3 regions of the Salinimonas marina genome follow, and region 2 is predicted to be linked to each of the others. Evidence: predicted binding sites of a transcription regulator. Region 2 holds the regulator's gene; each other region holds the start of a gene.

Region 1 (5,919 bases), 370 kb from region 2:
CATTGCCACCAGGGTCGCAATTTCAGGTACATTCAGCTCAGTGGCCGGTCGGTCAAAAAAGTAATAGCTGGCCAGACCGAAACCATGCACCGCCGTTTCGCCATCCTGGGCCAGAAACACCTCATTCATGTACGCCTGTAAAATTTCAGATTTGCTGTAGCGGGCATCAATAATGATGGCCATTACCGCTTCTTTGGCTTTGCGAACCAGCGATTGCTCAAGGGTAAGAAATAAATTTTTCACCAGTTGCTGGGTTAAGGTACTGCCGCCCTGGACGGTCCTCCCGGCTTTAATATTGGCAATCAATGCCCGTAATATCGATAAGGGGGCGACCCCATGATGATCATAAAAATCGCGATCTTCGACCAGCGTCAGGGTTTTAGGCAACATGGGCGGCACGGTATCAAGATTCAGCAGCATCCGATCTTCACGCAGACTACTTACCAGGCGGGTGACCAGCCAGGGCTCAAGACGCACAGTGCCTACTTTTTTGCCGGCCGTATTATCGGTAATGGAGCCGATTCGATTACCCTGCCAGGCAATAGTCAGCTTGCGCATGCCCTGGGCGCCATCGACAAACTGAAACGCCCGGCGCATCACTACCAGGGTATTATTCCAGTAGGCGTATTCGCCGCTGCTATCAGGCCGGCTGACTTTGCGGTAACCCAGCAACGACAGCTCATCTAAGACTTCTTCGGGGGTAATTTCCAGGTTTTTGCTCAATATCAGAGGACGGGCGTAAATCTGCGCGGGAACTTCCCATTTATTACCGGTAAAGGTGTGCTTTATCTGCGCATCCAGATAAATCATATACCCGGCCACCAGCACCACCAGGACAATAAACAGCTTAATCAGCAGACCTGAAAACCGGCCTCGTCGCTGAGAATTTTTCGCGTTAGATTTTGCTTTGGGTTTGGTTTGTTTTTTCGCCACTTAAAATGCCTGTCTGATGTCCGCTACGCTAATCCAAAAATAGAATGCCCGACCGCCTGCCGCTACTTTTTGGGGTCGATGAGTATCATAGCATTCTCACCGGGGTGTGCGCAGTGCGCTTATATACACAATGACAACAAAATATGTTCATAAATAGCACGGGTAACTTAATATCAAAAACGCAGACATGCGGGGCAGATGAAAAGGCAAGAAGGAGAGTGAAGTGGGTCTTTAAAGAAAAATGTTCGCAGTGCCCCGACGAAGTTCAGAGACACTGCAAAACACTATTTAACCGCATCAGAAAAAAGCATTCTGAAGCGCCGGATTGAAAAATCCGGGTTAGCTGTTTTCCTGACGGTTTTCACGAGCAATAGTCAGTACCCGCTCACGCAGCTTCTCATCAGTTTGAACCTGTTGCGCGATAGTTGTATAAGTTTCCACGGTCAGGCCGGTTTCTTCAATCTGCTCTACCATTTCAGTTTGAGCTTCTTTTTGAATTTCCTGCGCTTTTTCCGGGCTCTCTACATTTTTAAATTTTGAGTCGTATTTGTTAGCCACATCGCTTACTGCTTCCATTGCCATGGTAAATTTCAGCAAGGTGGTGTCGTCGAAGTTTGCAGACTGCTGTTTCATTTCATCCTGTGCAGGTTGTTGTTGCATAGTATCCTGCTGGGCATTAACAGAAAAAGAAGCACAGCTTGCAATCACGGCACCGGCGGCAATAGTCTTAACAAATTTGTTCATACGTTGACTCCAGGTCAGTTTCGATTTGCCCATGTATAATGAGCGCTCACTAGTACAGAAGCCAATTCCATACCAGGTCTTCATAATTATTTAAAATCATAACGTTATAGAGTTCCACGACGGTAACATGCACATTTGCCCGTGCAAAGTGTCTGTTTATCTCACACCCCGGGCCGGTAAAATTGCGTCACTTTGCGTATTGGTTTAACCGCGCCGGCCTGCTTTTCTTCCCGAAACAGATGAACTAACCCGCGGTGTTGTGCATCAGAAAGTTTTTGTCGCATCGGCGGGCAGCTTTGCGATAGCATGCGGTTACTGGCATTTTAAGGGTATTGTATGAAGCGTTTTCCTGGTAAGACCATGGGCCTGCTCTGGGCCTCGCTACTTGTTTGCGGTGGCGCTGCGGCAGCAGAAAATTTTGAACAGTGTAAAACCCGGCTTTTCAACCAGGCGGTAGCACAAGGGGTTGCCAAATCGGTGGCCACGGAGGCCTTTGACAGCATCAACTATGTGGAACGGGTTATTGAGCTGGATCGCAGTCAGCCAGAATTTGTCACCACGTTTCCATCTTACTACAGCAAACGGGTCACGGACTGGCGCATCAATAAAGGGCGGGAGCTGCTTAAACAGCATCAGCCGCTGTTAACCCGGCTGGAAGATGAATACGGCATTCCCAAGCATTACCTGCTTGCATTCTGGGGTCTGGAGACCAATTTTGGCTCCTACAAAGGTAAGATGCCGGTGCTCAGCTCCTTAGCCACCCTGGCGTGTGATAAGCGCCGTAGCCGGTATTTTACCGGTGAGCTGATGACAGCGCTAAAACTGATTGAACGCGAAAAATTGTCGACCGATGCGATGGTGGGCTCGTGGGCGGGCGCCATGGGACATACTCAGTTTATGCCTTCTGCCTATTACCGTTATGCCACCGATGGTGACAATGACGGTCTGGCTAACTTATGGGAAAGCATTCCCGACGCCCTAACGTCGGCAGCCAACTTTTTAAATAATCTGGGGTGGGAGCCTGGCTTTCGCTGGGGTCGTGAAGTGGTTTTGCCGCAAAACTTCGACTATCGCCAGTCGGGTTACAGCAACCGGCAGTCGGTATCCCAATGGCGACAGGCCGGCCTCACCCGGCCAGGCGACAAGACTCTGCCCGACAGTGAGGTGTCTGCCTATGTGGTGGTCCCTGCCGGTCATCAGGGTCCGGCATTTTTAGCTTATCCTAATTTTCGTACCATCATGCGCTGGAACAATTCTGAATTTTACGCCATCGCAGTAGGCAAACTGGCAGACCAGATTGCCGGAGGAAAGGGCTTAAGCGCCAGCCTGCCGGACCTGCCCGCCTATAGCCGGGATGACATTATGCAATTACAGAAAACCCTCAATAGCAAAGGGTTTGATGTGGGTAAACCCGATGGCATTTTAGGTCCCGCCACCCGCGCCGGGATCCGCGATTATCAGATTGCTAATGACATGGTGGCCGATGGTTTCCCGGCTAAACAAATCATGCAGCAATTAAAAGTGGTTCAGGCTAGCGAAACCTCACCAAACTAGCCGCACCTGTGAATGGAGGCTGGTCTTACTGCTAAGACCGGCCGTTACTGCTGCATCGCCCGTTTGGTTCTGGTGGTGGGCGTCGCGCTGGCCGGATCGTCGGGCCAAAAGTGTTTCGGGTAACGGCCTTTCATTTCTTTTTTAATCTCCTGATAACTGCCTTGCCAGAACTGGCCCAAATCGGCGGTCATTTGTAACGGCCTTCCGGCCGGAGACAGTAACGACACCACCACATTCTGGCGGCCCTGGGCCACACGAATGACCTCAGTTTGGCCATACATTTCCTGCATTCTGACCGCCAGCACCACCTGTCCATCGCTTTGATAATCCAGCGGATGCTGCTGCCCGGAGGGTACGGTATAACGTACCGGCAACAACGTATCCAGCGCCTGTTGCATCGGCCATGGCAGCGACTGTTGTAATCGTTGCTCCCAACCCAGTTCGCTAAGCTGACGCCAGGTGCGACATCGGCTTAGCGCCCGATCAAGGACCGTCGGTTCGATTAAGGCCAATGGGTTATCACTGTCAGGCCAGGCCTGCGGCTCATCAAATGCCTGGGGTTGCGGTAAATGCAGACGGTGGGCCAGAGCCAGACGTTGCAACCACTGCAGCGCCCGGGGCTCCAGCGGCCACTCGGCAACCGGCAGGTTTTGCAGATACGTGCGCCACGCCCGGGTCAGGTGTTTAGGCGTTGGTGCCGGCAGCGGCTTACTCGCTAGTTCAATCGCCGCAAAGCGGTTTACCTGACGGGCCTCCATTCGCTGCTGAACACGGTTATACCCCACCTTCTCAGTTTGATGAAACCGGGCGGCAAACCAGCTTTCCACCTCTGTCTGAGCGATAGGTTCGGCCAGACTCACCACCATTTTGCCGTCCCGTTGTTGCCCGTTCAATACCGCCAACCAGGGTGAACCTGCCAGTAAAGGAGCTACCGTAGCCCCTTTACCACTGGCCAGCTTGTATTGACTGTGATCGGTCTGATACGCAATCAGGTCGGTGTACGCCAGCGCGACGGCCACACCAATTTCCCGGGAAGATAAGGTCTTGGGGCTGGCCAGGGCCAGTCCGGGCTCAAGCTGATGCAAATAACGGCTTGCCTGACGCTGCAGCCGCTGATACTGGTGGTGTTCGAGATTCATCAGGGTTTCACGCACCGTGGTCTCAGCTTTAGGTTTAACACTGTCCTGGGCCAGAGCCGCCACCCATACTGCAGCCTGCAGCAGTGGCGAAGACCCGGCATGCTTGTACTGGTGGGCCTGCAATAACATGTGCCCCAGTCTGGGATGACAGGGAAGCAGCGCCAGGCGACGGCCATAGGCGGTAAGCTGATGCTGCGGATCGGTGGCCCCCAGTTGTTGCAACACCGTCCGGGCGGCCTCACATTGTGCCGCTGAAGGTATATCCAGCAAAGCCAGATCTTCAATACGGGAGCCCCAGGCCAGCGTTTCAAGCATCAGTGGGGTGATATCTTCAAGCAAAATTTGCGCGCTGCTGTGTCTGGCCAGACGTTCGTGCTGTTCTTTTGGCCACAGCCGGTAGACTGTCCCGGGCCCAGTCTTCCGGCCCGGCCCTTACGCTGGGCCGCCGACGCCTGGGAGATCATCTGCGTCGTCAGCTGAGTAAGACCAGTCCCGGGATGAAACTGGGCGACATTTTCAAGTCCGCTATCGACCACTGCCCCGATATTGGCAATGGTCAACGAGGTTTCGGCAATATTGGTAGCCAGAATAATTTTTTGCCGCCCCTGGGCATCGGGCTGCAACGCCGCATCCTGCTCAGCTTTGTCCAAAGCCCCATATAAACGGTGCACCACCTGGTCGGGGCGGGTACGCTCACCCAGCAACCGGGCCACTTTATTGATGCCCCCGGCGCCGGGTAAAAATACCAGCACATCCTGCTGCGACTCACTACAAGCCTGCAGCGCGATCTGACAAATACGCTGGTGTAACTGATGTCCGGTTACCTGACCACAATACACCTCCGCCACCGGATACATTTTACCTTCTGAGGCGAGCAGCTGTGCGTCTGGCAACAGGCCCGCCACAGCCTGGGTGTCCAGAGTGGCCGACATAACCACCAGTCGCAAGTCTTCTCGTAAGCCCTGCTGTACTTCCAGCGCCAGCGCCAACCCGAAGTCAGTATGAATACTGCGTTCATGAAATTCATCGAACACAATGATATCCACCCCGCTAAGTTCCGGATCCTGCTGGATACGCCGGCTTAAAATACCTTCGGTAATAATCTCCAGCCGGGTGGCTGAACTGACTTGTTGCTCTCCGCGGATGCGGTAACCCACCTGCTGGCCAACCTCTTCACCCAATTGCGCTGCCAGAAAACCCGCCAGGCTGCGCACCACCACCCGCCGTGGCTGCATCAACAGTATTTTTTTGTCCGGAAAACAGCTCAGCAGCGCCAGCGGCAGTACAGTAGACTTACCCGCTCCCGGCGGGGCCGCTACAATCGCATTGTGCTGGCGCACCGCTGCGCACAAAGGACCAGCAATAGCCTGGGCAGGAAAAGCAGAAGCAGATGAAGACATTACACCTCGCAGGCAAACAACAATCAAAGACAGGCTATTTTACGTAGACATTAAGCAAATGCCCATAGCCCATTAACCCGGTCACACAAAAAGGAGAAGTTATGAACATGCGCTGTTTTGTCGGGCTGGATTTATCGCCTCGCAACAAA
Region 2 (5,919 bases):
GTGCTGCCCATTTTTTCCCGGGACATCAGGGCGTTCATGACCGCAGTTTCATCCACTTCGGGATTGTTGTCAGAAGCGATGCCACTGATGACTTCCAGAATACGCTTTTTACTATTGCACTGGACCGCACATTTTGTGCGGTCCAGGCTTATGATGGCTTGTATATCCATAGTGACAGACTAATGTTTTTTCAGTTTTTCCTTATGCTTGATAACCTGCCTATCCAGTTTATCGACCATGCTATCAATGGCTGCATACATATCGGTATTTTCTGACGAAGCAAAGACTTCTGCTCCACTTAGGTGAACCGTAGCTTCCGCTTTCTGCGTTATCTTTTCCACGTTCAAAATAACATGAACATTGGAAATATGGTCAAAATGGCGCTCCAGCTTACTGAATTTTGTATCGACATAATTACGCAAAGAGTCAGTGATCTCAATATGATGACCAGTAAGATTGATTTGCATAGTTCGCCTTCCTTATTGTGAGCTAGCCTTATTAAATCAGGCTTTTGCGTTGGTTCGACGGTGGGATCGATAACGATTCCCGATATTTTGCAATTGTCCGCCGGGCAACTTTTATTCCTTGCTCGGCCAACACATCTGCAATTTTGCTATCGCTAAGTGGCTTGCTGGGTGTTTCAGCCGCCACCAGCTTTTTAATCAGGGCCCGTATGGCGGTGGAAGAACACTCGCCGCCAGACTCCGTAGCCACATGGCTTGAGAAGAAATATTTCAGCTCAAAGATACCACGAGGGGTGTGCATATACTTCTGGGTCGTGACCCGGGAAATCGTTGATTCGTGCATGTCCACCATCTCGGCAACATCATTCAGCACCATGGGCTTCATCATCTCGGGCCCATGTTCAAAAAAGCCCATTTGTTGCTGCACAATACAATTCGCCACCTTCAGCAGCGTATCATTACGCGACTCGAGGCTTTTGATAAACCATTTTGCTTCCTGCATATGCGAACGAATAAACTGCGAATCACTGCTGTTGCGAGCCCGCCGGCTCATCGCAGCGTATTGTTGATTTACGCTCAGTTTTGGCAAACTGTCCGGATTTAGCTCTACTGACCAGCGGCCATTCTTTTTGGCTACCGACACATCCGGAATCACATACTCAGGTTCTTTGGTGATCAGCGCACTGCCAGGACGAGGATTCAGGGTTTGCAGTAACCGCATAGCCTCTCGCAGCTGATCTTCTTTGAGCTTACTTTTGCGCATCAGGGTGCGGTAGTCTTTACTGCTCAGTAAATCAGAGTAATCCTCAATCAGGCTGCGGGCTTCTTCCAGCCAGGGGGTATCAGGGGCAAACTGGCGTAATTGCACCAGCAGACATTCCTGGGGAGTGCGTGAGCCGGAACCTAAAGGATCAAACAACTGGATGCGCTTTAACACACACTCCACTTCATCTTCTTCCACCGGCTCTTCGGTTTCATCGCTGTTCACGCTTTGCAGAATTTCTTCCACCGATACAGTCAGATACCCTGACTCATCAATTGAGTCGATAATCGCCATCGCGATGGCGCGATCTGTTTCTGAAAAGTGGGTGAGGCGCATTTGCCACAGCAGGTGAGCCTGAATGTCATCAGTGGTTTCACCCTGAAATACCTGGTCTTCGTCACTGCCAGGCCCCGGAGCCGGGGCTGAAGAGGCGGAATAATACTCATCCCAGGTGCTGTCGATAGGCAGCTCGTCCGGCAAATCATTTTTCTCCAGCGCTTCGCCAGAGTCCATGTTGTCACCGGCCGTAGCGGAGGCCTCGATATTGTCGGAATCGCTGTTGCTGTCCTGGTTGTTTTTCTCTGCCCCGTCGTTGTCACTACTTTCATCTACTTCCAGCAAAGGGTTTGAGTCCAGCGCTTCCTGAATCTCCTGCTGAAGGTCGAGTGTCGACAACTGCAATAGCCGAATGGCCTGCTGCAGTTGCGGGGTCATAGTTAACTGTTGACTAAATTTTAGCTGTAAAGATGGTTTCATCTACGTCTTATTTTAAACTCGGGTGCATGTGTAAGTTTTCCGGTGAAACACCGGGTATAAGATCATCCCTAATACCCACACTATAGCTTGAATTGTTCACCAAGGTATACATCACGCACTTTCTGGTTGCTTAATACTTGCTCCGCACTGCCTTGCGCGATGAGCTCTCCATGACTAACGATGTAGGCTTCCTCACATACATCCAGGGTTTCCCGTACGTTATGGTCGGTAATGAGGATCCCAATGCCCCGGTCACGTAAATGCTGAATAATCTTTTTTATATCATTGACTGAGATTGGATCAACACCGGCAAATGGTTCATCCAACAGAATGAACTGCGGATTAGCGGCCAGTGCCCGGGCAATTTCCACCCGTCGACGCTCGCCGCCGGACAAACTCATACCAGTACTATTACGTATATGGTTGATATTAAATTCATCAAGTAGGGCATCAGCTTCTTCTTCACGTTTTTGTGAATCCAAATCGCTGCGGGTTTGTAAAATCGCCATGATATTTTCGTGAACTGTCAGTTTTCGAAAAATAGAGGCTTCCTGCGGCAGGTAGCCAATCCCCTGACGGGCACGTTCATGCATCGGCTGATGCGTGAGTTCGTTATCATCGATGGTGATTTTGCCTTTATCCAGCGCGACCAGGCCCACAATCATGTAAAACGTGGTGGTTTTACCTGCGCCGTTGGGGCCAAGCAAACCCACAATCTGACCGGTGGATACCGACAGACTGACATCCAGTACCACCTGTCGGGATTTATACGATTTTGCCAGGTTCCGGGCTGTCAGTGTTGCCATACTTATTTGTCACCTTGCGTATCATTCTTACCGTCGGTGTCACCCTGCTTGTCCTCAGACTCATCACTTAATTTTTTTACCGCCTGCGGACGAAATACGGTGGTGACCCGGCTATCATCATTGCCGTCACTGCTGGTCGCCATCAATTGTTCTTTCATCATGTCATAAGTAATGCTGTCGCCACTGACCATGCTGCTATTTTGTTTTATCTGGGCATTACCGCGCATGGAAATGGTCCGTTTATTCACTTCATAGCGAAGTTCATTGGCTTGGGCGGTGACCTTGCTGCCATCATCCATGGTTTGGGAATAGCGGGCAGGTTTGCCGCGGGCAATCATAATTTCTTTACCTTCACCCTGCTTGGCATTGACCTCAACCTCATCGGCTTCGATGGTCAGGGTGCCCTGGGTAATCAGCACATTGTCTTTGAAGCGGGTGACTTTATTTTTGCCATCCATAGACTGGGTACGTGCATCCACGGTGATAGGTTTTTGAAAATCAGCACTGCCGGCCATAACCGGTGTCGCAAAGCACAATATTGCCAGCAGACTAGCTGCCAGGGGAAAACGTTGTCTGTACATGATCAATCAACTCATACTGTTGTGAGCTAAGGTCGCCCTTTATGCCATTACTGTTTACAACAAATTCTGTTCCGCGAATCACCACAGGCTGATCCGAAAAGAGCGTTTTGTCATCCAGATTTATTTTTATGAAGTCGGTTTCGATGGTGCGCACAAATTCATTTGATTGCAGATTACGAACCCTTACTTTCGACTCCAGCTCGATAAGATTATTATTATACAGCGTACCCTCATTTGCCGTGACCTGCCAGGGGGTCTGTCCCTGGTTCAGATACACCGTATATTCAGGCTTTTGGAACAATACAAAGCCAAGCTGATCATAATGTTCCATGGTTTGCGCAAACACCCGATGATTCAGCGACCCGCTATCGTCATACAAGGTAGTAGTGATGTTTTTGGCGGTATACGCCGGTTTAAGTACATCTTCTTCAGTCTGCCCAATGGTGTTGTCGGTCTCGCTCATCCATACCGGCATATACACCAGTAATACCAGCATAAACAGCGACGCGATACTGATCCCAAGGCGACTCACACGCTGGCTCCATGAATTTGCTGAAGCTTACCGTGGGCCTGCAAAATAATATCGCACAGCTCCCGCACGGCGCCGAACCCACCGGGTTTGGTCAAAACCCAATTGGCGGCAGCACAGACCTGCGGATGGGCGTCCCGCACCGCAATTTTGGTGTCGGCATATTGATACATTCCCAAATCCGGTACATCATCGCCAATGGCCGCCACCTGCGCCGGGCTCAGTCCAAGTTCGGTGCACAAGCCGTGCAGGGCACTGGCCTTGTCTTCTTCGCCCTGAATAATATGTTGCACACCCAGGGCCTCCATACGGTTTTTTACAATGGAGGAGCTGCGCCCGGTAATGACAGCAACTTGGATGCCACTTTTTACCACCGCCTTCAATCCGTAGCCATCCCGGGTGTGAAAGGCTTTGAGCTCTTCGCCATCGTTACCTAGGTAAATGCGGCCGTCAGAGAAAACCCCATCCACATCACAAACCAGTAACTTCAGTTCTTTCAAACGGTTGAAACTTTTTTCTTCCAACATGCCATACAGCGTTACGGTATGAGGCATTATAAAACTCCTGCTTTAAGTAGCATGTGCATATTAAACGCGCCCACCGGATGCCGGTTTTCATCCACCACCATCAGGGCAGTAATACTACAGGCCTCCATGGTGTTAAGTGCTTCTACGGCCAGCTCTTCCGGACCAATGGTTTTGCCATTGCGGGTCATCACCTGGTCTATGGCCAGGGTATGAATATCTGCTTTGCTGTCTAACACCCGGCGTAAATCGCCGTCGGTAAATACCCCGCAAAGCTTGCCGGTATTGTCAGTGATACCGGTCATGCCCAGCCCCTTGCTGGAGATTTCAAGCAGTGCCTGGGTAATGGTGGCGTGTTGGGACACCAACGGCAAATCCGGGGCAGTCAGCATAATATCTTTAACTTTAAGCAGTAATTTACGGCCCAGACTGCCGCCCGGATGCGAGAGCGCAAAATCATCCGAGGTAAAGCCCCGTGCATCCAACAGCGCAATGGCCAGCGCATCGCCCATCACCAGGGTGGCCGTAGTACTTGAGGTTGGCGCCAACCCCAGTGAGCAGGCTTCTTCGCCCACACTGATATCCAGCACCACATCGGCATGCTGGCCCAGGGTACTGTGCTGGCTGTTGGTCATGGCAATAACCGGAACATTTAAGCGTTTTACCACCGGTAGCAGGTTGATGAGCTCGGCGGTTTCACCAGAATTGGAGATCGCCAGCAATACATCTTCCTTGCCAAGCATGCCCAGGTCACCATGATTGGCTTCTCCCGGATGCATAAAAAAAGACGGAGTGCCGGTACTGGCCAGGGTCGCCGCAATTTTATTGCCAATGTGGCCGGATTTGCCCATGCCACACACCACCACCTTACCACGGCAGTGATACAAGTAGTCACAAGCCTTGGCGAATGCTTCATCAAGCCGGTCCGCCAGGGCCGTAATGGCTCGGTTTTCAATGGCAATCACCCGGCGTGCAGATGCTAAAAATGTCTCATGCATGGTGTGTTATCTCACCCAAATAACCAAAATTGGTACCCTAAAAAGCACACCAGCAATAAGCTGCCTTCCAGTCGGCCAATTTGTTTTTTACCAATAATACTGAAACTAAAGAAAAACAGCAGCGCTGTTAAACCAAACATAACGTACATGTCGCGATTGTAAACATCAGGGTCGATGAGCCCCGGGGCAATAAGCCCTGGCATACTAAGTACCGCCAGCAGGTTAAAGATGTTAGAGCCGATAATATTACCCAGCGCGAGATCGTCCTCGCCTTTCATTACCCCGGCAATACTGGCCGCCAGTTCTGGCAGGCTGGTACCCAACGCAATAATGGTCAGGCCAATGACCAAATCACTGAGCCCAAAATATTTAGCAATATAGACCGCCGAATCCACGATAAAATGCGCACTCAGGGGCAACAACACCAGACCCACGCCAATCCAGAGTACTGCCCGGCCGGTGTTTACATCAGAAGGGATTTCGTCCACGGTTTCGGCC
Region 3 (5,919 bases), 1.4 Mb from region 2:
GGCAGGCTGAGTGTTTACCGCTAAGCCCTCAATCTGGTTGATGCGCTTTACCAGCAAGTCGCGATTTTCGCGCAAATACTGAAGCTGCTGCTGATGCCAGTCGTCGCATTGCGTAAATGCGGCTTCAGTGGCCAGCAAGCCCAGCTGATTAACCCAGGGCACAATTCCGGCAGCCGCCTGACTAAACTGACGCCGTAATTTGCTATCCGGAATAATGGCAAATGACGCCCCTAATCCGGCAATATTAAAAGTTTTACTGGCGGCCATTAGAGTTACGCTATTATGTGCCAGTCCAGGCTCGCGACCGGCGGGTAAATGCGGCGCGTCGGGGTCTAATATCAAATCACAATGAATTTCATCGGAACACAACACCACATTGTGCTGCTCACAAATGCGGGCAATGGTTGCCAGTTCCTGCGCAGTTAACACCGAACCGACCGGATTCATTGGGTTGCATAAAATCATTAACGAACAGGAGGGATCCTGCGCTTCTTGTTCTAACTGGTTAAAATCCAGCGTGGCACGCCCGTGCTCAGTGATGGTTTGAATATCTACCCGTTCTAAGCCGTTAAGCTTGGGGGCCGCCAGTAAGGGCGGATAATTCGGCGTCTGAATTAAGACCTTATCGCCGGGCTGGCAATAGGCTTTACATACGGCATTAAAGGCCGGCACCACGCCAGGTGTCCACACCAGCCAGTCTGCCTCAATCTCCCAGTCATGCTTGTCTTTTAGCCAGCGGCGTACCGCGTCAATAGCAGGCGTATACTGTGAGGGCAGTACATAGCCAAGATTACCGTGTTCGACCCGCTGCTGTATGGCATCAAGAATTGGCTGAGCACAACGAAACTCAGTATCTGCGACCCAGGCGGGTAACACATCTTTACCCTGATATTTCTGCCATTTGAAAGAATAGGTTCCATCCCGTGAAGGGGTTTGATCAAAAAGCTCAGACACGCTTACCATCCTGTTATTACTAAAATGTGGCAGCCAGTGTAGAACAGGCATAACAGGGCTAGCTAGTACCTGGTTAGAATAAATTGCTATGAGATGGATGGCGGATGAAAGGCTTCACCCAGCCAATATTTCATTGACCTTGGCTATCAGGTCATCAACTTTGAAAGGTTTGGCCACAAACTGAGTGGCACCTGAGCGCCGTGCTTCCAGCACCGTTTCACGGGTAGCATCTGCGGTCAGCAACAAAAAGGGTAACTGCATGCCCTGCTTTCGGCACATTTTTAGCAGTGAAATGCCGTCATAGTCAGGCATCATCTGATCGCTGATAATAAGGGAAAGTGAAGTGTCATCCTGACGCATCAGAAAATCTCTGGCAACTTTACTCTGTGTAAAGCTATGCACCTGGGCACCTAAACGGTCCTCCAATGTCACAGCAATTAATTCCTGTGTAATGGCATCATCATCCACTACCACAATTGAGCAAGATCCCATACCTGCACCAAAATGCTTTTTATTTCCCCTAGCATAACCTCATCCTGCAAATCTAACAATTGTTCTAAAGTTGTACGCCTACAATACCACCCTAATTTCAGGCATAAAAAAACGCCGCAAAAGCGGCGTTTTCAAACTCGTTGGAAAAGTGCGTTATTTAGCCCTTTTTCTCACGTGAATTACGCTTACGTTCGTTTTCGGTTAAGAACCGCTTACGAATACGGATGCTTTTCGGCGTCACTTCCACCAGCTCATCATCATCGATAAATTCCAGTGCCTGTTCCAGCGTCATAACAATCGGCGGCACCAGGCTCTGCGCTTCATCAGTACCTGAAGCACGCACGTTGGTCAGCTGCTTACCTTTAAGGGCATTAACTGTTAAGTCGTTGTCACGGCTATGAATACCAATAACCATGCCTTCGTAAACCTCAACACCATGACCGATAAACATACGGCCACGCTCTTGCAGGTTAAACAATGCGTTAGTCAGCGCTTTACCGGCCGCATTAGCAATCAATACACCATTTTTACGCTGACCAATTTTGCCGCCTTTGTGCAAACCGTAATGGTCAAATGTATGGTACAGCAGACCAGACCCTGAGGTCAGAGTTAAGAACTCGGTCTGGAAGCCAATCAGGCCACGACTTGGGATCATAAAGTCCATGCGAACACGGCCTTTGCCATCCGGCGACATATCTGTCAGTTCAGCTTTACGATAACCCAGTTGTTCCATGATAGAACCCTGGTCTTCTTCCTGACAATCTACCGTCAGGGTTTCGAAAGGTTCCAGCAAGTTGCCATCTTCATCTTCTTTGATGATAACTTCAGGACGCGAAACCGCCAGCTCGTAACCTTCACGACGCATGTTTTCAATCAAGATACCCAGGTGCAGTTCACCACGACCTGAAACCCGGAACTTATCAGGGTTTTCGGTTTCTTCAACACGCAGGGCTACGTTGTGTACCAACTCATCCTGTAAACGGTCAAAGATATTACGTGAAGTTACATATTTTCCTTCACGACCAGAAAACGGTGAGGTGTTTACCTGGAAGGTCATGGTCACGGTAGGCTCATCCACTGTTAACGCGGGCATTGCTTCAACCGCATTAACATCACAGATGGTGTCAGAGATTTTCAGCTCGCCCAGCCCGGTGATGGCAATAATATCACCGGCATTTGCAATTTCTGCTTCCTGACGCTGCAGACCCAGATAGGTTAGAACCTGGCCCACCTTTCCATTACGTTTGTCGCCATCGGCATTGACAATAGTAACCTGCTGACCGGTTTTTACTTTACCACGCGCGATACGACCTACACCGATGACGCCAACATAAGAGTTGTAATCCAGCTGTGAGATCTGCATCTGGAACGGACCTTCAGGGTCTGTATTCGGCGCATCTACCTGGTCTACGATGGTTTGGAACAACGGCGTCATATCGGTGCCGGTAGTGTCTGAATCCATCGCGGCCCAGCCGTTTAGTGCTGAGGCGTACACAATCTGGAAGTCCAGTTGTTCATCAGTAGCACCCAGGTTGTCAAATAGGTCAAAAACCTGATCGATTACCCAGTCAGGACGAGCGCCTGGCTTGTCGATTTTATTTACCACTACAATTGGCTTCAAGCCCTGGGCAAACGCTTTTTGAGTTACAAAGCGAGTTTGCGGCATAGGACCTTCCTGAGCATCAACCAGCAGCAGCACAGAGTCGGCCATTGACATTACCCGCTCTACTTCACCACCAAAGTCGGCGTGTCCGGGAGTGTCAACAATATTAATATGGTAATCCTGCCAATTGATTGCAGTGTTCTTGGCCAGGATTGTGATGCCGCGCTCTTTCTCGATATCGTTGGAATCCATGATGCGCTCTTCGGCTTCACCACGGCTTTCCAGCGTACCAGACTGCTGTAGCAATTTATCGACCAGGGTGGTTTTGCCGTGGTCAACGTGCGCGATGATCGCAATGTTTCTTAACTTCGAAATATCGTACGTGTTCATTAGGTTTGTGCCTGTATAGCTGCCCGGACTGAGATTGGCGCCCGGCTAAAGAGTTGAAATTCTTGCAGAGGTAAAAAATGTGCGCGGATTGTACAGAAAATTTACTGTCTTTGCGCTTCTTTTTTTACGATCTTTGCATATCTCTGACAATATGCAACTAAAGTTAAAAGAATTTTGAGGGGATGATGAACCACACCCCCCGTTTTGCACTGGTTTTGTCAGTCTCATCAAACACCTGGACCGTGCAGCATAGAAAAAAAAGCTGTTATGCACCAAGATAGCGCCGCAATGCTCCAATTTGGTGCAATCCGAATTTGTAAGTGTTGCGTAACTTGCTTGTATCCCGTGTTATTCAGGCCTTAGATTACTGGCACGAATATCGCTAGGTCTTTTTATCAATACTGACAGGGTAATTTATCCGGCCCTGCATTTTTACATCTATACCTGGAGGAAACGATGTCAATAGAAAAGGCATTAGAGCTGATTGAAGAAAGTGAAGCAAAATTTATCGATATGCGCTTCACCGATACAGCAGGCAAGGAACAACATGTTTCTATTCCTGCGGCTCAGGTTGACGAAGAGTTTTTTGAAGAAGGCAAAATGTTTGATGGCTCTTCAATTGCCGGCTGGAAAGGAATTAACGAATCAGACATGGTATTGATGCCGGATGCCGATTCTGTGGTTCTGGACCCTTTTGCAGAAGAAACCCAAATTAATGTGCGCTGTAATATCGTTGAACCAATGACGATGGAAGGGTATGAGCGTGACCCACGTTCTGTGGCATATCGCGCCGAAGAATACCTGAAATCCACCGGTATTGGCGATACGGCCTTTTTCGGTCCTGAGCCGGAGTTTTTCCTGTTTGATGATGTTCGGTTCCATACCGACATTTCCGGTTCATTTTACAAAATCGATTCTTCTGAAGCCAAATGGAATTCCGGGGCCGACTTTGAAGGTGGCAACATGGGTCACCGTCCTGGTGTAAAGGGCGGTTATTTCCCGGTACCCCCGGTAGACTCAAGCCACGATACCCGCGCGGCGATGTGTCTGGTAATGGAAGAGATGGGCCTGACTATCGAAGCACATCACCACGAAGTCGCCACTGCCGGTCAAAACGAAATTGCCTGTGAGTTTAATACTCTGGTGAAAAAAGCCGATGAGCTGCAAATCTACAAGTACGTAGTACACAATGTGGCACATGCTTACGGGCAAACCGCAACCTTTATGCCAAAACCATTGGTTGGGGATAACGGCTCGGGAATGCACGTTCACATGTCCATCGCCAAAGATGGTAAGAATGTCTTCGCTGGTGACAAATATGCAGGTCTGTCTGAAGAAGCGCTGTATTACATTGGCGGTATCATCAAGCACGCCCGTGCCCTGAATGCGTTTACCAATGCGTCAACCAACTCGTACAAGCGTCTGGTACCTGGATTTGAAGCCCCGGTTATGCTGGCTTATTCAGCGCGTAACCGCTCGGCATCGATTCGTATTCCCTATGTGACCAGCGATAAAGCACGTCGTATTGAAGTACGCTTCCCGGATCCAACCGCGAACCCGTACCTGGCGTTCTCAGCGCTGCTGATGGCCGGTCTGGACGGCATCAAAAACAAGATCCATCCTGGCGATGCTATGGATAAAGACTTATATGATCTGCCAGCAGAAGAAGCTAAGGATATTCCCACGGTAGCGAGTTCATTTGAAATGGCGCTGGAAGCACTGGACAATGACCGTGAATTCCTGAAAGCCGGCGGCGTTATGACCGATGATATGATTGATGCCTACATCGATCTTAAATCTGAAGATGTGACCAAGCTGCGTATGACCACGCATCCTGTTGAGTTTGATATGTACTACAGCCTGTAACAGATTGTAAGCCATAAAGAATTAAAGCCCGCTTAACCGCGGGCTTTTTTGTGTTTGCTCCGGCCATACCGCTAAACACAAATGTGATAGGAACCAGACAGTATTCGTACTAAGATTAATGAGTACCACTACACTATCAGGACAACGCCATGAAGTTGCGCATCGCCATATTTGTTATTTTCAACTGGTGCTATATGCCCCACGTAACGGCTCAGGTTTATAAAGTCGAAAAAGAAGATGGCACAGTCGTCTTCACTGACACGCCCGCCGCTGCCGACAGTAAAACGGTGACCTTTGATGCCAAAACTTCTAATATAACGCCAACTTTGCCTGGCAAGGCGCCGGCAGCGCCGACCCCGCAGCCTCAGAAAAAAGTTCGTTACACCATTAATATTGCCAGTCCAGCCCCCGAGGCCACCATCCGCAATAATAAAGGTAAGGTGTCTATTGTCGCTTCCGCCTCTCCCAAACCTGTGGGCCGCTATCAGCTTACCCTGGACGATAAGGTTATCAAGCAAAATAGCAGTGGCTCGTTTGCTCTGTCAGGCGTACCCCGCGGCGCTCACACCTTTCAAATTCAGTTACTGGGTAATAAGGGCAAGACTCTTGCATCG

The links. The regulator sigma-54, encoded in region 2, starts transcription at its own class of promoters, with help from an activator protein. The targets are predictions, from matches to a motif close to GTTGGCACGNNNNTNGNNT.
Region 1: the regulator sigma-54 is predicted to act here: its motif matches at 1,736-1,754, upstream of IT774_RS15400 (DUF4168 domain-containing protein).
Region 3: the regulator sigma-54 is predicted to act here: its motif matches at 3,806-3,824, upstream of glnA (glutamate--ammonia ligase).

The regions. Positions count from the first base shown of each region.
Region 1 covers NZ_CP064795.1:3,426,478-3,432,396, forward strand. Annotated here, with positions in the region: gene mrcB (penicillin-binding protein 1B) at 1-933, opposite strand, end outside; gene IT774_RS15400 (DUF4168 domain-containing protein) at 1,273-1,677, opposite strand; gene IT774_RS15405 (lytic murein transglycosylase) at 2,014-3,231, shown strand; gene IT774_RS15410 (ATP-dependent helicase C-terminal domain-containing protein) at 3,276-4,709, opposite strand; gene IT774_RS15415 (DEAD/DEAH box helicase) at 4,685-5,770, opposite strand; gene thpR (RNA 2',3'-cyclic phosphodiesterase) at 5,872-5,919, shown strand, end outside.
Region 2 covers NZ_CP064795.1:3,060,488-3,066,406, reverse strand. Annotated here, with positions in the region: gene ptsN (PTS IIA-like nitrogen regulatory protein PtsN) at 1-170, opposite strand, end outside; gene hpf (ribosome hibernation promoting factor) at 180-467, opposite strand; gene IT774_RS13745 (RNA polymerase factor sigma-54) at 499-1,983, opposite strand; gene lptB (LPS export ABC transporter ATP-binding protein) at 2,064-2,789, opposite strand; gene lptA (lipopolysaccharide transport periplasmic protein LptA) at 2,792-3,370, opposite strand; gene lptC (LPS export ABC transporter periplasmic protein LptC) at 3,339-3,902, opposite strand; gene kdsC (3-deoxy-manno-octulosonate-8-phosphatase KdsC) at 3,899-4,453, opposite strand; gene IT774_RS13720 (KpsF/GutQ family sugar-phosphate isomerase) at 4,453-5,421, opposite strand; gene IT774_RS13715 (calcium/sodium antiporter) at 5,433-5,919, opposite strand, start outside.
Region 3 covers NZ_CP064795.1:707,319-713,237, reverse strand. Annotated here, with positions in the region: gene IT774_RS03040 (MalY/PatB family protein) at 1-954, opposite strand, end outside; gene IT774_RS03035 (response regulator) at 1,069-1,446, opposite strand; gene typA (translational GTPase TypA) at 1,604-3,439, opposite strand; gene glnA (glutamate--ammonia ligase) at 3,896-5,305, shown strand; gene IT774_RS03020 (DUF4124 domain-containing protein) at 5,455-5,919, shown strand, end outside.